3 regions of the Ensifer sp. ENS06 genome follow, and region 1 is predicted to be linked to each of the others. Evidence: riboswitches for the same ligand, from Rfam matches in the RefSeq annotation. Region 1 holds a riboswitch; each other region holds the start of a gene.
What was found. Region 1 has a riboswitch for thiamine pyrophosphate ahead of thiC (phosphomethylpyrimidine synthase ThiC). Riboswitches for the same ligand answer to the same signal wherever they lie in the genome.
Positions count from the first base shown of each region.

Region 1 (6,873 bases):
GCGATCCTTGGCCAGGTGGCGGCCGGCGTCGCCCACGAGATCAACCAGCCGGTCGCGACCATCCGCGCCTATGCCGACAACGCCCGCACCTTCCTCGAACGCGGCCAGCAGCAGACCGCGGTCGAGAACCTTGTCAGCATCGCCGAACTGACCGATCGGGTCGGCACCATCACCGACGAACTCAGAAGCTTCGCTCGCAAGGGCCGCTTCGTCGCCGAGCCGACGCCCATGCGCGACGTGATCGAGGGGGCGATGATGTTGCTGCGCAGCCGCTTTGCCGGCCGCATGGATGCGATCGTCATCGACCTGCCGGAAAATGGCCTCAGCGTCCTCGGCAGCCGCATCCGGCTCGAGCAGGTGCTGATCAACCTTTTGCAAAATGCCCTGGAAGCGCTCGGCACGCGCAGCGGCGCCGAGATCCGCGTGCGCTGCGAGGACGGTCCCTCGGGTACGGTTTTGCTCGTCGTTGCCGATAACGGCCCAGGCATTCCCCTGCACATCCACGAGGATCTGTTCACGCCGTTCAACACCTCGAAGGATGAAGGGCTCGGCCTCGGCCTTGCCATCTCCAAGGAGATCGTCGCCGACTATGGCGGCGATATCACCGTCGAAACCAGCGACAGGGGCACCGTCTTCACGGTTCGCCTGAAGAGGGCCTGAGCGATGCAGCCGACCGTCTATCTCGTCGACGACGACAACCACCTGCGCAAGGCGATGACGCAGACGCTGGAACTCGCCAGCCTCGCCGTTACCCCTTTTGCCAGCGCTGCCGAAGCGTTGAAGACGCTGGATGCGAATTTCGACGGAGTCGTCGTCAGCGATATCCGCATGCCGGGCATCGACGGCCTCGCCTTCTTCCGCCGCATCGAAGCTTTCGACGCGGATCTGCCGGTGATCCTGGTGACCGGCCATGGCGACATCCCGATGGCAGTGCAGGCGCTGCAGGATGGCGTCTACGACTTCATCCCCAAACCCTTTGCCGCCGACCGGCTGGTGCAGAGCGTGCATCGCGCGCTGGAAAAACGCCGGCTCGTGATGGAAAACCGCGCGCTGAAACGGGCCGCCGAGACGGCCGGCGACAGCCTGCCGCTGATCGGCCAGACGCCGGTCATGGAACGTTTGCGCCAGACGATCCGGCACATTGCCGATACCGATGTCGACGTGCTCGTCGCCGGCGAGACGGGCAGCGGCAAGGAGGTGGTGGCGACGCTGCTCCACAATTGGAGCCGACGCCGCAACGGCAACTTCGTGGCGCTGAATTGCGGGGCGCTGCCCGAAACGGTGATCGAAAGCGAACTCTTCGGCCACGAACAGGGCGCCTTCACCGGCGCCTTGAAGAAGCGCATCGGCCGGATCGAGCATGCGAGCGGCGGCACGCTGTTCCTCGACGAGATCGAGGCGATGCCACCGGCGACTCAAGTGAAGATGCTGCGCGTTCTGGAAGCGCGCGAAATCACGCCGCTTGGCACCAACCAGGTTCGTCCGGTCGATATCCGCGTCATCGCGGCTGCCAAAATCGATCTTGGCGACCCGGCGCAGCGCGGCGATTTCCGGGAAGACCTCTACTTTAGATTGAATGTCGTAACGCTGTCGATCCCACCGCTGCGCGAACGCCGAGACGATATCCCGCTGCTCTTCTCGCACTTCCTGACCCGGGCGGCCGAGCGCTTCAAGCGCGACGCGCCTGTGGTCACATCGGCCGTGCAGAGACATCTGATGACGCATGCCTGGCCGGGCAATGTGCGCGAGCTCTCGCACTTTGCAGAACGCGTGGCGCTTGGTGTCGAAGGTCCGCTGGGACAGCCGATTGCGCCCGCCGAACAGCCTGGATTTGCGCTCCCGGAACGGCTCGAACGCTACGAGGCGGAGATCCTGAAAGAGGTGTTGCGGGCTCAGCGCGGCGACGTCAAGGCGACGATCGAGGCGCTCGGCATTCCGCGCAAGACATTCTACGACAAGCTCCAGCGCCACGGCATCAACCGTGCCGATTACGCCGAGCGGGCCGCACCGGAAAAGGCCGGCCGCTAGCGTCAAACCCGAATCCGTCACCACACGCAATAGGTGCATCTTTGTCGGCAGGCGAATTCACGCTTGACGACCCGGGCCGATCGATGGCTATGATCTAGGCATTCACCAGGGGGGTCCCGCAAGGGGCTGAGATTCTGCTGGATGGCCGGCTTGCCGGCTGTGGCGCAGTGACCCGTTGAACCTGATCCAGTTCATACTGGCGTAGGGACGGTGCAGATATCGAAGCCAGGATTCCGTGCGTCCAGCATCTGGCGGAGCGTCTTTCATCTTTCCGGCATCAGAACTGGGTCTCCAATTGCAAACTTGGAGCCTCGTCATGAATATTGCCACCAAACCCGCAGCCCTCACGGTCACGCAAGGACCGCTTCCCGCCTCCCGCAAGATCCACAAGCCGGGCGTGCTTCATCCGGATATCCGCGTGCCGATGCGCGAGATTGCGCTCCACCCGACGTCGGGCGAGCAACCGGTTACGGTCTATGATTCCTCCGGCGCCTACACCGCCGACGACGCCGAGATCCGCATCGAGGACGGCCTGCCGCGGCTGCGCCGCAACTGGATCGTCGACCGCGGCGATGTGGAAACCTATGAGGGACGCGTGGTCCGCCCCGAGGACAACGGCTTTGTGAGCGGCGACAGGCTGACACCGACCTTCCCGTTCCAGCATGCGCCGCTGAAGGCCACGGGCGGCCGCGCAGTGACCCAGCTTGCCTATGCCCGCGCCGGCATCATCACGCCGGAAATGGAGTTCGTGGCGATCCGCGAAAATCTCGGCCGCGACGCGGCGCGTGCGAAAGTCCGCGACGGCGAGAGCTTCGGCGCCCACATCCCCGATCACGTGACACCCGAATTCGTGCGCCAGGAAATTGCCAGCGGCCGCGCGATCCTGCCTGCCAACATCAACCATCCGGAATCCGAGCCGATGATCATCGGCCGTAATTTTCTGGTGAAGATCAATGCCAATATCGGCAACTCCGCCGTCACCTCGTCGATGGCGGAAGAGGTCGAAAAGATGGTCTGGGCGACGCGCTGGGGCGCCGACACCGTCATGGACCTTTCGACCGGCCGCAACATCCACAACATCCGCGAATGGATCATCCGCAACTCACCGGTTCCGATCGGCACCGTGCCGCTTTACCAGGCGCTGGAAAAGGTCAACGGCATTGCCGAGGACCTCACCTGGGAAGTCTATCGCGACACGCTGATCGAGCAGGCTGAACAGGGCGTCGACTATTTCACCATCCATGCCGGCGTCCGGCTGCACTACATCCCGCTCACCGTCGATCGCGTCACCGGCATCGTTTCGCGCGGCGGCTCGATCATGGCCAAGTGGTGTCTGCATCACCATCGCGAGAGCTTCCTTTACGAGCATTTCGAGGAAATCTGCGACATCTGCCGCGCCTATGACGTCTCCTTCTCGCTCGGCGACGGCCTGCGCCCCGGCTCGATCGCCGATGCCAACGACGCGGCACAATTCGCCGAACTCGAAACGCTCGGCGAGCTCACCAAGATCGCCTGGGCCAAGGATTGTCAGGTGATGATCGAAGGCCCCGGCCACGTGCCGATGCACAAGATCAAGGAGAACATGGACAAGCAACTCGCCGTCTGCGGCGAGGCGCCGTTCTACACACTCGGACCGCTGACGACGGACATTGCGCCCGGCTACGACCACATCACGTCGGGCATCGGCGCGGCGATGATCGGCTGGTTCGGCACCGCCATGCTCTGCTACGTCACGCCGAAGGAGCATCTGGGTCTTCCCGATCGCAACGACGTCAAGGTCGGCGTCATCACCTACAAGATCGCCGCCCATGCCGCCGATCTCGCCAAGGGCCATCCGGCCGCCCAGGTGCGCGACGACGCGCTGTCGCGCGCGCGCTTCGAATTCCGCTGGGAGGACCAGTTCAACCTCTCGCTCGACCCGGAGACGGCCCGTAACTTCCACGACGAGACACTGCCGAAGGAAGCGCACAAGGTCGCGCATTTCTGCTCCATGTGCGGCCCGAAATTCTGCTCGATGCGGATCTCGCACGACATCCGCGCAGAAGCGCAGAAGGAAGGCCTGGAGGCAATGGCCGCGAAATACCGCGAGGGCGGCGACCTCTATATGCCGGTGGAAGGGGCGGCTGGCGCGGCCGAGTAGACGACAGAGACTCGTTGAAGGGGCCAGTCACGGCCCCTTCAGTTCACTCAGGGCTGCGCCTCCCGCCTCGGAAGCGGAAGCGGCGATCGCCAAGGCTCTCCTCCTCCGTCATGCTTGGGCTTGAGCCGAGCATGACGGAGGGTGGGAGGCGCGCCAACGACACCGTTCAATCAACAAACATGCAACGTCCTCTGTCCCTCTCGCGACGCCTCAGCGATGAGGGCGATCATCTGTATGTCGTGGCCGCCGCCAGAGGCCCGCACCTTGCGCTCCGTGTCGCCCGTCCCCCCAATAGCTTGTCCCCACATCGATTGAACGATATGCAAGGCGCACGCAAAAGTCGCTGTCGGCGAAATTCATTCGCTGCGGGCAGCCGAACTGTACCCGCGCAAAAGTCCTGCAGGACGACGCAAGAACGCCGTTTGCACAAGGAGAATGACTTGAGGACATGCCTGTTGAGACTGACGGCCTTGTCCATAGGAGCCCTTGCAGCATTCGGCGGAGATCTGCCGCGCCTCAACGGTGACCGGGGCTTTGCCGCGGGCCTTTCCTGGATTTCCGCTGCCCATGCGGACGACGCCGATGCCGGCGGCACGAATGGTGAAGGTGCCGCGGGCGGCAGCGACCAAGGTAGCGAAAACGTCGGGAGCGGCGGAAGCAACGGCACAGAGGGTGGCGGCGATTGGGGCTCCGGCGATGGTAGCGGCGTGGGCGGCGAGCCCGGCGGGACCGGGGCTGGCGGCGGAGGCGGCGCCATCGACGGAAGCGGCCTGAGCGGCGGAGACAGCGAGCGCCACTCATCCTCCTCGCGCGACGGGCGGGATTACGGACCAACCGGCAGCGTATGGCACGGCGGCAGCAGTTTCCTCAATCTTTTCCGCCGGACACCGGAAGAGCCTCCCGAGGGAAGCGGGCCAGAGTCTTCCACCCGGCAGAAGAGCGATGCGGGATCCCGCAAAAGCGCGGGTCACACCAGAACAGAGCCCTGAAGAGATGTCTGCTTCGTCGCGCCGAAGGATGCCGTGTGCTGTTTATCGCGGACATAGAAGCGTCTGCGCCTGGATGCTTGGGCCAAGCCCTGGCGTGACGGAGCAGCGGGAGGCGCGCTATCGATCCCGTTCGATCAACGAACGCGCAACGTCCCTATAGCCCTATAGCCCTCTAGCGACCACTCACCATCCGCTCGACCACATCGAGCAGCACGTTGGCGCCGGCGACCAGATCATCCGGCTCCGTGTGTTCGCGCGGATTATGGCTGATGCCGTCGCGGCTCGGAACGAAGATCATCGCCGTCGGCGCGATGCGGGCGATCATCTGGGCATCATGACCGGCGCCCGAGGTCATGCGCCGGCTCTTGAGGCCTCGCGCCTTCGCCGAAGCCTCGACCGCTGCGACGATGCCCTGATCGAAGGCGACCGGCTGGAAGCGTGCCAGCCGCTCGACCGAGATCGTTACCCCCTCTTCCGCGCCGATGCGCACCAGAAAGTCCGCAAGCGCCGCTTCGAGCGCCTGCAGCCGATCCTCGTCCGGATCGCGCAGATCGACGGTGAAGGCGGCACGCGATGGGATGACGTTGATCGCGTCGGGCTCGAAACGCATGGTACCAATGGTCGCGACACTCGGCGCGTTCGACCGGGCAATATGCTCGCGCAGGAAGAGGCCGACACGCGCGGCCGCGAGACCGGCGTCGGAACGCATTGCCATCGGCGTGGTGCCGGCATGGTTGGCGATGCCATCGATCGTCACGCGCTGCCAGGAAATGCCCTGCAGGTTCTCGACGGCACCGATCGCAAAGCCCTCGCGCTGCAGCACCGGCCCCTGCTCGATATGGAGCTCGACATAGGCTTGGGGCTTGAGGAACCCCGGCTCGATGTTGCCGGCATAGCCAATCCGCTCGAGTTCCGCGCCCAGCGACGAGCCATCCGTGCCGATGGTCGCGAACGCTGCGTCCAGCGGCAGGCCGCCGGCATAGACGAGCGAGCCGAGCATGTCGGGCGCAAAACGCACGCCCTCCTCATTGGTAAAGGCGGCAACGACGATCGGTCGGGCCGGCGTCACGCCACGGTCCTTCAGCGTCTCGATCACTTCGAGCGCGGCGAGTACGCCGTAACATCCGTCATAGATGCCGGCATTGATGACCGTATCGATGTGCGAGCCGAGCATGATCGGCGCTTCGCCGCTGTTCTCCTCGCTGCGCCAGATGCCGAAGATGTTACCAATCTGGTCCACGGCCACATCGAGGCCCGCCGCCTCGATCCAGGCGACGAGGCGGTTGCGGCCGGCCTTGTCGTTGTCGGAGCCGGCCAGCCGGGTCAGTCGCCCTTCTGCATCGCGACCGATTTCGCCAAGCTCGCGGATGCGCCCGATGAGGCGCGCGGCGTCGATGGAAGGAAATGACATGTTAGTCCTGCTTTCATGCGGATTTTGGTTCATGGCCGGCTATCAGCCAACGCCAGTCTCTGCCGGATAATCTCGGCGTGATAACGCGCGCCGAAGATCAGGGCGTCGTCGTTGAAGTCGTAACGCGGATTGTGCAGCGGCGCCGATGTCTCGCCATTGCCGATGAAGACGAAGCAGCCCGGAACGTGCTCAAGGAAGCGTGCGAAATCCTCCGAGCCGGTCATCGGCTCGGCGGCCGTTGCGACATTCCCGGTCCCGAACACCGTTTCTGCTGCGGCAAAGGCGTGGCCGGTCAGGGCCGGGTC
Region 1 is NZ_JACVBC010000003.1:576,406-583,278, reverse strand. It holds gene IB279_RS16225 (ATP-binding protein) at 1-660, shown strand, start outside; gene IB279_RS16220 (sigma-54 dependent transcriptional regulator) at 664-2,028, shown strand; TPP riboswitch at 2,126-2,254, shown strand; gene thiC (phosphomethylpyrimidine synthase ThiC) at 2,345-4,168, shown strand; gene IB279_RS37680 (hypothetical protein) at 4,624-5,157, shown strand; gene IB279_RS16205 (Zn-dependent hydrolase) at 5,330-6,568, opposite strand; gene IB279_RS16200 (M20 aminoacylase family protein) at 6,598-6,873, opposite strand, start outside.

Region 2 (6,873 bases), 140 kb from region 1:
CAAGGCGCGGCAGTCCCTGCGGCGCCCACTTCATAGCCTTGAGAATGGTCGGATAAACCGGTCCGAGCGCGACATAGTCGGGCTTGGCAGCAAGTGCTGTCTCCAGTTCCGTCTCGTCATGGGTGCTGAGTCCGAGCTTCAGGCCGGCGGCGCGGATTGCAGCAAGGTCGGCCTCCGCCAGGTCCTCCTGGCCGAGATGGACGAAGTCGCAGCCTTCCGCGATCGCCAGTTGCCAGTAGTCGTTGACGATGAGCTGGCAGCCCTGCTCGTCGCAAACGGCCTTGGCCGCGCGGATCTCGCGGCGGATCTCCGCTTCCGTACGATCCTTGACGCGTAGCTGCACCAGCTTGACGCCGAGCGGCACCAGCCGCTCGATCCAATCCGCGCTGTCGACGATGAGATAGAAGGGGTCAAGTTTCACGCAAACACCGCCTTTCCGATGACGGGGGTGGAAGGGACGGCAAAATCGCGCGGTTCGAGCATGCCCGCCTCGAAGGCCTGCCGGCCGGCATCGATCGCGCCCGCGAAGGCAGCGGCCATCAGTGCGGGCTTGGCGGCGCCGGCGACGGCGGTGTTGAGCAGGACGGCGTCGTAGCCGAACTCCATCACCGTCGTTGCGTGCGAGGGCCGGCCGATGCCGGCATCGACGATCAGCGGCACATCGGGAAAGTTGGCCCGCACTGCCCTGAGCGCCTGGATGTTCTGCGGCCCCATGGCGCTGCCGATCGGCGCGCACCAGGGCATCAGCACCTTGCAGCCGGCTTCCACGAGCCGTTCGGCAACCACGAGATCATCCGTGGTGTAGGGAAAGACTTCGAACCCTTCGGCCGAGAGGATGCGCGCCGCCTCGACCAGGCCGAAGACATCGGGCTGCAGCGTATCGTGGTGGCCGATCACTTCGAGTTTCAGCCAGTTGGTGCCGAAGACCTCGCGCGCCATCTTGGCCGTCAGCACCGCCTCTGACACCGAGTGGCAGCCGGCGGTGTTCGGCAGCACGTGCACGCCGAGCGCCCGGATCAGTTCGAAGAAGGCGCCGCCCTGGCGGCCTCCGGCGGTTTCGCGCCGGAGCGAGACCGTGACGATCTCAGTGCCTGACGATCGCACCGCATCTTCCAGAACGGCGGGGGAGGGGTAGCGGGCGGTGCCGAGCAGCAACCGTGAGCGCAGGTCCTGTCCATAAAGCGTCAGCATGTCTCAGCCTCCTTTCATCGGCGAGAGAATTTCGATCCGGTCCCGGTCGCTGAGCGCATGACCCGAACGGTCGGCCCGGTGCACCAGTTCGCCGTTGACGGCGGTGGCGAGCCAGTCGCCTTCGAAATCAAGGGCGGCCAGAAGCTCGGTGAGGGTGGTGACGGCGAGGTCGTGATCCTCGCCATTGACGGTCAGTCTCATGCGGCATCTCCCTTCAGGTCCTGCGCAAGCGCGAGGTCGGCTGCTTCCGCCGCCAGGGCCGGCGAAAGCAGGAAGCCATGGCGGTAAAGTCCGTTGATCGTGATGGTCTGCCCGGTGCGCAGGGCGCGCGGCAGGTTGTTGGCGAAGGCGGGGCGGACGCCGGCGCCGGTTTCGACGAGGCGCGCTTCGCCGAAGGCCGGATGCAGCGCATAGGCGGCGTTCAGCAGTTCCATGAGGGAGCGGGCGGTGATCGGTCCGCCGTCATCCGTCTCGATCATCGTAGCCCCGCACATGAAGAGGCCGCCGCCGCGCGGCACGATGTAGAGCGGGATGCGGGGATGAATGAGCCTGACCGGCCGCGACAGTTCCACGTCGCTTGTCTGCAGGTAGAGCATTTCACCGCGCACGCCCCGCAGGCCCCGCGTTTCGCCGATGCGTGCCGCGCCGGCGCAGTCGGCGACGAGATCGTGGTGGCCATCGTCGCTCGTCTCATCGAGGAAGGTGACGCCGTGATCGACAAGCTTCTGCCGCAACCGGCTCAGCGCCCGGCGCGGGTCGAGATGCGCCTCACCGGGAAAAAACAGCGCCTCGCGGAAACGTCCGGCAAGCGCCGGTTCCAGCCGTTCGATCGCGGCGGCGTCGAGCCATTCGAAGCCGGAGGTGCGTGAGGCAAAGCGCTTGAGTTCGCCCGCATCCCGTGGCGGGGCGACGACAAGCGTGCCGTTTCGGGAAACCTCGCCCGGCAGGGCGTCGTCCCACCAGTCGATGGCGCCGATGCCCTTCGTCAGCACCACCTCTTCGGCGCTCTCGCGTTCGCACCAGGGTGCCAGCATGCCGCCGGCAAACCAGGAGGCCGCGCCGGCAAAGCCTGGTTTTTGCTCGACAACCGTCACCGCGACACCGCGGGCGCTAAGTTCATGCGCCAGACAGAGCCCTGCGACGCCGGCACCTTTGACGAGGATCCGCATGGCTCAGTGTTCCCGAGAGGCGTGGGCGGGCCGTCGTGAGGGAAGCGGGATGGTGTTGGCGGTGTGCATGCCGAGGCTCCGATTGTGGAGACCCAGTTCGCGAGCGAAGGAAGGGGAAGGACGCCTTGCCGTTGAATGGTCGCGTGAACGCGACGTTTGCGGCAGCGATGTCTGCACCGTCCCTACGCCAGTATGAACTGGATCAGGTTCAACGGGTCACTGCGCCGCGCAAACCGCATAGCAGAATCTCAGCCCCTTGGCGGGACACCCCTGGTGAATGCTCCAAGCTGACCGTTCGGGGCGGTTTTTGTCAAGAGCCAGCATTCGTGTGCGATGTGATCTCATCTGCCGAGAAAATTATCTATAATTTTGCGACGAGAAAGCGGAAGCGTTGGCGGCGTGCTGAGGGGAGGAGTGTCAGGCGGGCAGAGCGGGTCGAAAAATACCGGAGAAGCCCGGGCTCGTCCTTGTTTCTCGGGTGCGGTACGCCCGATTTCGGAAATGGGAGATGCGACCGATTGATTGGTGATTGTTGTCCCGTGTCGGCGGTTTCCAGATTCGTTCACGGTCAAAAATACAACCATAAGGGTATGTACGAACAGAAACTCTCCATCTGGGTGCTTGCGAACTTTGTTGGTCGATAAAATTATAGATAATATTAGATTCTATCTATTTCGCGTTTGCGATGACCTGGAGGACGAGCCGAAATGCTGGACGGAACCCTATCAACTGGCGCTAATTTTACCCCGGGCGACGCGGGCGAATCCCGCTGGACCCAAGCGGAAGCTGAAAAAATCTATAATTTGCCGTTCAACGATTTGCTCTACCGCGCACACACGGTCCATCGTGCGCAGTTCGATCCCAACGCCATCCAGATGAGCCGGCTGCTCTCGATCAAGACCGGAGGCTGCGCCGAGGATTGCGGCTATTGCAGCCAGTCCGCCCACTATCCGACCGGGCTCAAGGCATCGAAGCTGATGGAGGTCGAGCGTGTGCTTGCCGAGGCGCGACAGGCGCGCGACGGCGGTGCGACGCGCTATTGCATGGGGGCCGCCTGGCGCAGCCCGAAGGACCGCGACATGGACGCGATCGTCGCCATGATCGGCGGTGTGCGGGCGCTTGGCATGGAAACCTGCATGACGCTCGGGATGCTGACGCCGGCCCAGTCCGTGCGGCTCGCCGAGGCCGGGCTCGACTACTACAACCACAATGTCGATACCTCCGAACGCTTCTACGGCGAGATCATCACCACCCGCAGCTTTGCCGACCGGCTGGAGACGCTCGCGAATGTCCGCGACGCCGGCATCAAGGTCTGCGCCGGTGGCATTCTCGGCATGGGCGAAACCGCCGACGACCGGATCTCCATGCTGGTGACGCTCGCCAATCTGCCGGTGCCGCCCGAAAGCGTGCCGATCAACATGCTGATCCCGATCCCGGGCTCGAAGCTGGCCGATGCAGTGCCCGTCGATCCGATCGATTTCGTCCGCACCATCGCGCTTGCCCGCATCCTGATGCCGCTATCGCATGTCCGGCTCTCGGCCGGCCGGACCGACATGAGCGACGAGACGCAGGCGCTCTGTTTCTTCGCCGGCGCCAATTCGATCTTTGTCGGCGGAACCCTGCTGACCGCCGACAATCCCGGCGAGGACCATGATGCGGCGCTCTTCCGACGCCTGGGGTTGAAGCCGATGGCTCCGGTGGCAAGGCAGGATGCGGCCGAATGACCCTGGGTCTGTTTGCGCGCTATGAGAAGACGCTGGAGGGCCTTGATCGCAAGGGCCGCCGGCGCGCACTTGCCACCGCTGGCGGCCTGGATTTTACCTCGAACGACTACCTGGCGCTCGCCGCTTCGACGCGGCTGAAGGCGGCGATAACGAGTGCCATCGCGCGCGGCGTGCCGGTCGGTTCCGGCGGCTCACGGCTGTTGCGCGGCAATCACGAAGAACACGAGGCGCTTGAGGCGGAAGCGGCCACCTTCTTCGGCGCGGAACGAATGCTCTTCTTCGGCAGCGGCTATGCCGCCAATGCTGCCCTGTTTTCGACGCTGCCGCAGCGCGACGACCTCATCGTCCACGATGCCCTGATCCATGCGAGCGCCCATGAAGGCATCGCTGCGAGCAAGGCCGATTCGGTTGCGGCAGCGCACAACGATATCGACGCCTTTGCCGATGCGATCGGCCAATGGCGCTGCGCCGGCGGCACAGGGCGCCCGTGGATTGCCGTCGAAAGCCTCTATTCGATGGATGGCGATCGGGCGCCGCTCGCTGACCTCTTAGCGCTTGCCGCGCAGCATGACGGCTTTCTCGTCATCGACGAGGCGCACGCGACCGGCGTCTTCGGGCCGGAAGGTCGCGGTCTCGCCGCTGAGCTGGAGGACCGGGAGAACGTCGTCATGCTGCATACTTGCGGCAAGGCGCTCGGTGTTTCCGGCGCACTGGTCGGAGCAAGCGCCGTGCTTTGCGATTATATCGTCAACCGCGCCCGCAATTTCATCTATTCGACTGCGCCCTCGCCACTCATCGCGGCCGCGGTGCGTGAAGCACTCGCCGCCCTCGTCGACGAGCCGGAACGCCGCGCCGCATTCGACGGCCTCAGGTCTTTCGCCAACCGGGCGCTCGCCGAGGTGCTCGGCATCGAAGGCAGCGGCTCGCAGATCCTGCCCATCCCGATCGGTGATAACGGCCGAGCGGTCCGCATCGCCGCCCGTATGCGCGCCGAGGGTTACGATGTCAGGGCAATCCGCCCGCCGACGGTGCCGGAAGGCACCGCGCGTCTTCGGATCGCCATCACCCTCAACGTCGACCGGGCCGCAATCGTGCAGATGCTGCAGCAGTTGAAGATCGCGATCGCGAAGGAGCGGCCATGAAAACCCGTATTGTGGTCACCGGTACCGATACCGGCATCGGCAAGACCATCTTTTCCGCAGCCCTCACCGATGCGCTCGACGGTTGCTACTGGAAGCCTGTGCAGTCAGGGCTCGACGAAGAAACCGACAGCGAAACCGTCGCCCGGCTTGGCTGGTTGTCGTCTGACCGCGTCCTGCCCGAAGCCTACAGGCTCGCAACACCGGCATCGCCGCACCTGTCAGCACGGATCGACGGCGTCACCATCGACCCGGAGCATCTTTCCCCGCAGGCGGTGGAACGACCGCTGGTGATCGAAGGCGCAGGCGGGCTTCTGGTGCCGCTGACGGAGCACACGGTCTTTGCGGATGTCTTTGCGCGCTGGCTGATCCCGGTGGTTGTCTGCGCTCGCACCGGGCTCGGCACGATCAACCACACCCTCTTGTCGCTCGAAGCGCTGCGCCGCCGCGCCATTCCCGTTCTCGGCGTCGCCTTCATCGGCGACGCGCAGGAGGACAGCGAAGCGATCATCGCGCGCCTTGGCGGGGTGCGCCGGCTCGGGCGGCTGCCGCGGCTCGACCCGCTGACGCCCGACCGCCTACGCCACGCCTTCGCCGAGAATTTCAACATCGCCGATTTTCGAGGGATGCCGGCATGAAGAGCTCCGCCGTCTGGTATCCCTTCACCCAGCATGCCCTCGAACCGGCGATGCGCCGCATCGTCGGCACCGAAGGAGCGTATCTCGTCGACGAAGATGGCGCGTCGATCCTCGATGCGATTTCGTCCTGGTGGGTTATCACCTACGGCCACCGTCACCCCACGATCATGGAGGCGATCCGCAGGGCTACGGAGACCTACGACCAGATCATCTTCGCCGAATATACTCACGCACCGGCGGAAGACCTGGCGCGCGGGCTGATCGAGATCGCACCGCCCGGGCTCTCCCATGTGTTTTATTCCGATAGCGGTTCGACTGCGGTCGAGGTCGCGCTGAAGATGGCGCTCGGGTTCTTCCACAACAGCGGCCAGCCGCGGAGCCGGATCTGTGTGCTGGAGCATGGCTATCACGGCGACACGATCGGCACGATGTCGGCCGGCGAAAGAGGCGTCTTCAATGCCGCCTACGCGCCGCTGCTCTTCGCCGTCGATCGCCTGCCCTTTCCGGAGCCGGGCCGGGAGCAGGCAACGCTCGACGCCTTCGAACAGGCTTGCGCTTCCGGCGAGGTTGCCGCCCTGTTGATCGAGCCCCTGCTGCTTGGCGCCGGTGGCATGAAGACCTATCCGGCTTCCGTGCTGTCCGAGCTGAAACGCATTGCCGAACGGCATGGCAGCCTGCTGATCGCCGACGAGGTGATGACCGGTTGGGGGCGGACGGGCAGCCTGTTTGCCTGCGAGCAGGCCGGGATCGCGCCCGATATTCTCTGCACCTCGAAGGGGCTGACCGGCGGCGCGCTTCCTCTGGCCGCGACGCTTTGCACCTCGGAGATCTTCGAGGCGCATCTTTCGGTCGACCGACGCAAGACCTTCTTCCATTCGAGTTCCTACACGGCCAACCCGATCGCCTGTGCCGCGGCACTTGCCAATCTCGCCGTCTGGAGACAGGAGCCGGTGGGCGCGCGTATCGAAACCTTGGTCGCGCGCCAGCGTCGACATCTGGCGCGCTTCGCCGA
Region 2 is NZ_JACVBC010000003.1:437,626-444,498, forward strand. It holds gene IB279_RS15590 (thiamine phosphate synthase) at 1-421, opposite strand, end outside; gene IB279_RS15595 (thiazole synthase) at 418-1,191, opposite strand; gene thiS (sulfur carrier protein ThiS) at 1,195-1,392, opposite strand; gene thiO (glycine oxidase ThiO) at 1,389-2,360, opposite strand; TPP riboswitch at 2,522-2,642, opposite strand; gene bioB (biotin synthase BioB) at 3,068-4,084, shown strand; gene IB279_RS15615 (8-amino-7-oxononanoate synthase) at 4,081-5,226, shown strand; gene bioD (dethiobiotin synthase) at 5,223-5,861, shown strand; gene IB279_RS15625 (adenosylmethionine--8-amino-7-oxononanoate transaminase) at 5,858-6,873, shown strand, end outside.
Region 2: another riboswitch for thiamine pyrophosphate. It lies ahead of thiO (glycine oxidase ThiO); the one in region 1 lies ahead of thiC (phosphomethylpyrimidine synthase ThiC).

Region 3 (6,873 bases), on a different contig from region 1:
GTGGAGCAGCGTCGATTTGCCGGAACCCGAGGCACCGGCGACGGCGACGATGCCACCGTTGGCGATGGTGCAATCGAAGGTGAGCTTGGCCGTTTCGAAACGGACCTCGACATCGCGCAACTCTATTGCGGGAACGGGATCGATCATGCTTTGCGTCCTTCCGGTCGGCTGTCATTGGCCGTGCCGAGGATGGTGAAGATCAGGCAGAGAAGCCCGAGGAAAAGGGCGAGACCGGCGGCGTCGGCGGTGCGGTAGCTGCCCATACGGCTATAGAGCAGCCACGGCAGCGTCACCATGTCTTGGCTGCCGAAGAGGGCGACGGCGCCGAGGTCGCCGAGCGACAGCGCCATGGCGAAGGAAAGGGCCATCGATAGCGGCTTGCGCAGCGCCGGAAAGTCGATCCATCGCAGACGATCAAAACCACGGATGCCAAGGCTTGCCGTCAGCCGTTCGGACCGTGCCGCATGGGTCGCCATTGCCGGCGCGAGGATGCGGTGGACGAAGGGCAGCGCCATCAGCGCGTTGATCGCAACGACGATGGCAGGTGCAAAGCGCGCGACGTCACCGAAGGGACGCAAAAGCAGGAACCATCCGGCGCCGAGCACCACCGGCGGTACCAAGAGGATCAGCGAGGTGCTGGCACCGATGGCACCGGCAAAGCCGTGGGAGAGCGACGTCGCGTGACGCGGCGCGGTGGCGGTTGCCGCCGCCCGGATCATCACGGCTGCGATGGTGACGGAGGCGAGTGCCGAGGCGAGCGCGATTGCCGCACTCGTCAGCAGCGCCCGGTGCACCGCCGGATCGCGGGCGAGCTTCAGCACATCGGCTTCGAGTCCGGAGATGAGAACCGCGACCAGCGGCGCGCCGAGAAACAGAAAGGCAAGCGTGATCCAGGTGCCATCACTCAGGCGCGCGATCCTTGACGCGCCATCGAAACGGCGCACAGTGCGGCCACCGGTCATGCCCTCTTCCGGCTCGGTCGCCAGATGACGAAGCAGGAGCAGCAGCAGGCCGGTCATGGCGATCTGCAGGGCTGACAGCGCGATCGCGCGCGGCGGATCGAAATCGAAACGCAGCGCCTGGTAGATCGCCACTTCGATTGTGCTGGCCGCAGGCCCGCCGCCGAGCGTCAGCACGAGGGTGAAGCTGGTGGCGCAGAGCATGAAGACGAGGCCGGCGGCACCCGGCAGGAGGCCGCGCAGGACGGGCCATTCGATGAAGCGAAAGAGTGCGCGTGACGGCATGCCGAGATTGGCGGCGCTGCGCCAGTATTCGGCGGGGATGCGCTCGAGCCCGGCCAGGAACAGGCGCGCTGCAAGCGGCATGTTGAAGAAGACGTGGGCAAGCAGGATACCGAAGAGGCCGTAAATGCTGACGGGCTGCGCGAGGCCGAGCCAGCGCAGGCCGGAATTGAGGAAACCCTGCCGCCCCCAGATCTCGATCAACCCGAGTGCGCCAACCAGAACCGGCAGTCCGAGTGGCAGCGCCATCAAGCGCAGCAGCCAGATGCGGCCGGGGAACTGCGGCCGTCGCGCCAGCGCCCGCGCGACGGGGATGGCAAAGAGCACCGACAGCAACGTCGAGAGGGTCGCCTGCAGCAGCGTGAAGCGGGTGACGCGCCAGATGTAGGCGTCGAACAGCGCATCGTCGCTCGCGCCGCCCGTCTGGCTCAGCAAGGCGACGATCGCAAGACCGACGAAAAGTACGAAGACGCCGAGGCAGGCTGCCCCGGCGACCACTGTCATGCGATTTTCGCGCAGTGCGAACAATCCGGCCTCAGTTCTTGCTCATGGCGGCAAGCCATTCGTCGATCCAGGCCTTGCGGTTCTTGGCGACGTCCTCCGAGGGCAGGAGGAAGGTGTTTTCCGGCTTGACCAGCTTGTCGAAGGCGTCCGGCAGCGGCTCCTTGGTCGCTGCGACCGGCATCATCCAGTTCGTCGTCGGGATGATCGACTGGAAGTCCGGACCGGTCATGAAGGCGAGGAACTGCTTTGCCAGTTCCGGCTCCTTGGCGTTCTTGGTCATGCCGGCGACTTCGATCTGGATGTAGTGCCCTTCGGAGAAGGCAGCGGCCTGGTAGCGCTCGGTGTTTTCTGCGACCATGTGGTAGGCCGGCGACGTGGTGTAGGACAGCACCATCGGCGCCTCGCCCTTGGTGAAGAGGCCATAGGCTTCCGACCAGCCGGGGGTGACGGTCAGAACGCGGTCCTTCAGCTTCGTCCAGGCGGCACCCGCCTCATCGCCATAGACGGCCTTGACCCAGAGCAGGAGGCCGAGGCCCGGCGTCGACGTACGCGGATCCTCGATGACGATCTTCTGCGACGGGTCGCCTTCTACCAGCTCCTTCAGGCTCTTCGGCGGCGTCTTCAGCGTCTCGGTGTCGTAGACGACGGCGAAGTGGCCGTAGTCATAGGGCAGGAACGTGTCGTCGGAGAAGTTGCCGGGAACGGTGACGCCGGTTGCCTCGACGCCGTGCGGCGCGAAGAAGCCCGTTGCCTTGGCTTCCGCAACGAGGTTGGTGTCGAGGCCAAGCACGATGTCGGCCTTGGAAGCCTCGCCTTCGAGCTTCAGGCGGGTGAGCAACTCGACGCCGTCGGCCACGCCGACATAGTTGACCTTGCATTCGCAGGTCTTCTCGAAGGCTTCTGCGACCTTGGCGCCCGGGCCCCATTCGGTGATGAAGCTCTCATAGGTGTACACCGTCAGCGTCTTGTCGGCGGCGGTCGCGGCGCCGGAGAAAACAAGGCTCGCGGCCGTCGCAAGGGCTAGCCGGCTAAAGAATTTAAGTTGCGATGAATTGCACATGGCGAGGACCTCTCTCCCAAAGTTCGTTGTTGCATGGGAAAAGGGCGTATCGATCCGATCGCGTCTAATCCCTCCGCCGGTATGAGCCGGATCAGGTTCCGCGGGTTGGCGTTTTGACGCCTCTCAGCCTCCGGCCGCAATGCGGTCGGGAGGCACCCCGTTAGAGCGGCAAGAGATTTACCGCTGCCTCGGTCCCATGGCAAGCGATGTTTACGGCGAAGCTAGGGGACGCCTGGCCAGCACAATGGCGCGTGTTTGCGTATGCCGCCAACTGCGCTACACAACGGCAGCGAGGAGGAAATGTCATGCCCGATATGCTTGTTCGACTTTATGCCCTGCCGGCTGAACCTCAGTCGAAGCTTGGCCTTGGCGTCAGCATTCGCCGCGCCATGGCGCCGGAGCGCCGCCTGGTTGTTTCCTGGATCGAAAGGACTTTCGGTGCCGGATGGGCGGGCGAGGCGGAAGCCGCCTTTTCCTCCACCCCGACGCGCATGCACGTCGCTGTCCATGACGAAAAGATCGTCGGCTTTTCCTGCCACGACGTAACGGCACTCGGCTTCTTCGGTCCGACCGGCGTCGACGAAAGCATGCGCGGGCAGGGGATCGGTGAGGCACTGTTGCTTGCAAGCCTCACGGCGATGCGCGAGGCCGGCTATGGCTACGCGATTATCGGCGGCGTCGGGCCGGCGAAGTTCTACGAGCGGGTGGCCGGCGCCGTCGAAATTCCGGATTCGACCCCCGGCATTTATGCCGGCATGCTTTTCCCCGATCCGGTGCCCGAGGGGCATTGATGGTCTGACCAAAATATCGAGAACCGCTCGTTCGACGGTTTTCTTCGTTTTCCTTCGGCGGTCCTTTGCGCTATGGGCTTTGCCATGTCTCGATCGACCTTCACCATTCTGCTTGGCGGCGCCCTTTCGCTGACCGACCGGCTGGCTCACCAGCTGGCCGCAAGTCGCTTCATTGCGGCTGACGGCGGCATGCGCCATGCCCGATTGCTCGGCATCGTGCCGGATGTCTGGGTCGGTGATTTCGACTCGACCGAGGAAGCCCTTCTTGCGGACTACGCCTCCGTCCCGCGCGAGCCCTATCCGGCGGCGAAGGCCGCGACGGACGGGGAGATCGCGGTCGAGGCGGCGCTGTCGCGTGGAGCCGATCGCCTGATTTTCGCCGGCGCCCTCGGCGGTACCCGCAGCGATCACGCCTTCATGCACCTGCTGCATGCCGTCGCCCTTGCCGAGCGTGGCCTTTCCGTGTTGATGACCTCGGGCGAGGAAGAGGCCTATCCGCTGCTGGCCGGCTCGCTCGACCTCGACCTACCCAAGGGCTGCCTCTTCTCGGTGCTCGGGTTGACCGAGCTTACCGGTCTTTCGATCGTCAATGCGCGCTATCCGCTCGACGATTTCACCTTGCCGTTCGGCTCGTCCCGAACCGTTTCCAACGTTGCGGAGGGTCCCCTTCGCTTCACTCTCCAGAGCGGTCGCGCCATTGTGCTCGCCCGCCCCTATGATCTTTCCGGAGCCTGAGCCTTGGCGCCTCCCATTCTGAAACTCGACGACATCTTCCTCACTTTCGGCGGCGCGCCGCTGCTAGCCGGCGCCAATTTTCAAGTCGAACCGGGCGACCGCATCTGTCTGGTCGGCCGCAACGGCTCGGGCAAGTCGACGCTGATGAAGATTGCCGCGGGCCTGGCCGAGGCGCAGTCGGGCGAAATCTTCCGCCATCCCTCCGCGACCATCCGCTATCTGCACCAGGCGCCGGATTTCGACGGCTACGACACGGTGCAGACCTATGCCGAGGCAGGACTCGGCCCGAGTGACGATCCCTATCGCGTCGCCTATCTGCTGCAGCACCTGGGGTTGACCGGCGAGGAAGACCCGAAGCGCCTTTCGGGCGGTGAGGCGCGTCGCGCGGCGCTTGCCCGTGTCATGGCGCCGGAGCCGGATATCCTGCTGCTCGACGAGCCGACCAACCATCTCGATCTGCCGACGATCGAATGGCTGGAAGACGAACTGATCCGCAGCCGTTCGGCGCTCGTTCTGATCTCGCACGACCGGCGCTTCCTGGAGAAGGTCTCGACCGCGACCGTCTGGCTCGACCGTGGCCAGTCGCGGCGGCTCGACCGCGGCTTTGCCCATTTCGAGGCTTGGCGTGACGAGGTGCTGGAGGCCGAGGAGCTGGAACAGCACAAGCTCGGCAAGGCGATCGAGCGCGAGGAACATTGGCTGCGCTACGGCGTGACCGCTCGACGCAAGCGCAACATGCGCCGCCTCGGTGAGCTGCAGACCATGCGGGCGACCTATCGCGGCCACAAGGGGCCGCAGGGAACGGTACAGGCGACGGCCGCCGACGCCAAGGAATCGGGCAAGCTGGTGATCGAGGCGGAGAAGGTCACCAAGGCCTATGGCGAGCGCACCATCGTCGCGCCGTTCTCGATCCGCGTGCACCGCGGCGACCGCATCGGTCTGGTCGGCCCGAACGGCGCCGGCAAGACGACGCTCCTGAAGATCCTGACCGGACAGATCGAGCCGGATACGGGCACGGTCAAGCTCGGCACCAATCTCGAAATCGCGACGCTTGACCAGAAGCGCGAAGACCTCAATCTCGACGACACGCTGGCGCACTACCTGACGGACGGGCGCGGCGACAACCTGCTGGTCAATGGCGAGCAGCGCCACGTCACCGGCTACATGAAGGACTTCCTGTTCCAGCCGGAGCAGGCGCGCACCCCGATCCGCGAGCTTTCGGGCGGCGAGCGCGCAAGGCTGATGCTGGCGCGCATCCTCGCGCGAGCAACCAACCTTCTGATCCTCGACGAGCCGACCAACGATCTCGACATCGAGACGCTCGACCTTTTGCAGGAGATCGTCGCCGGTTTTGCCGGAACTGTCATCCTCGTCAGCCACGACCGCGACTTCCTCGACCGCACCGTCACCTCGACGATTGCGCCGGCCAATCCGGAGGCGCCGGATGGACGCTGGATCGAGTATGCCGGCGGCTATTCCGACATGATGGCGCAGCGCAAGGGCGCGATCGAGGAGAAGCGCAAGGCCGAGAAGGCGGAAAAGGCCAAGGCCGATGCAGCCGCACCGGCCGCCGAAGCGCCGAAGGCTGCCAAGGGTAAGCTTTCCTACAAGCAGAAATTCGCGCTCGAAAACCTGCCGAAAGAGATTGCCAAGGCGGAAGCCGAGGCTGCCAAGCGCGAAGAAAAGATGGCGGACCCCAATCTTTTCACAAAAGATCCAAATGCTTTTGCGAAGCTGGCGCAGGAGCTGGAAAAGCTGCGTGCCGACCTCGCTCGCATGGAAGAGGAATGGCTGGAACTCGAAATGCTGCGCGAGGAGCTTGAGGGCTGAGACACAACAAAGACGGTCCCGCGCGGGATTGCGAAGGTAATACGTTGAATCCTTGCGAGTTTTACCGTTAAACTGGCAAGGGAAAGATGGCCTTCCGCGTTGAACGTTTTCACAGGGTATGATAAGTAAAACTTATTATATCACCTGTGAACGATCATGATGCCCTTCAAGCTAGAATCCGAAACCATTGGAATGCTTCTGACCGATGTCTCGCGCCTCTTGCGCGGGGCCTTCGACCGCAAGGTCAATGCCATGGATCTGGGCATCACGCCTGGCGAGGCGCGCACGCTGATCCAGGTGGCGCTCACCGAGGGCATCAAACAGGCCGAAATCGCCACACGCATGGGCATTGAGCCTATGACGCTGTCGGCCTATCTCGACAGGCTGGAGGCGAACGGGCTCGTCGCCCGCGTTCCCGATCCGGCGGATCGCCGCGCCAAGAATGTCGTCATCACCGAAAAGGCCGGTCCGTTGTTCAACGAGCTGATGACCGGTCTTCGCGAAATGATGGATGCCTATACGGAAGGGCTGGACTCGGAAGCGCGCGCGCTTCTCTGTTCCAACCTGCGCATCCTGCGTGACAATTTGCGTCAGCTCGATCCGTGCCTTGCCGGTAAGGAGACAGCGGAGAAGGCCGAAGTCCGGGTCGGAGCCGCGCAATGACGCGTCGCATGAGCGAGCGGCGCACAAGCATCATCGGTGCCTTCCTAGT
Region 3 is NZ_JACVBC010000008.1:198,319-205,191, forward strand. It holds gene thiQ (thiamine ABC transporter ATP-binding protein) at 1-147, opposite strand, end outside; gene thiP (thiamine/thiamine pyrophosphate ABC transporter permease ThiP) at 144-1,769, opposite strand; gene thiB (thiamine ABC transporter substrate binding subunit) at 1,777-2,805, opposite strand; TPP riboswitch at 2,857-2,975, opposite strand; gene IB279_RS25015 (GNAT family N-acetyltransferase) at 3,111-3,596, shown strand; gene IB279_RS25020 (thiamine diphosphokinase) at 3,681-4,331, shown strand; gene IB279_RS25025 (ABC-F family ATP-binding cassette domain-containing protein) at 4,335-6,161, shown strand; gene IB279_RS25030 (MarR family winged helix-turn-helix transcriptional regulator) at 6,321-6,824, shown strand; gene IB279_RS25035 (multidrug effflux MFS transporter) at 6,821-6,873, shown strand, end outside.
Region 3: another riboswitch for thiamine pyrophosphate. It lies ahead of thiB (thiamine ABC transporter substrate binding subunit); the one in region 1 lies ahead of thiC (phosphomethylpyrimidine synthase ThiC).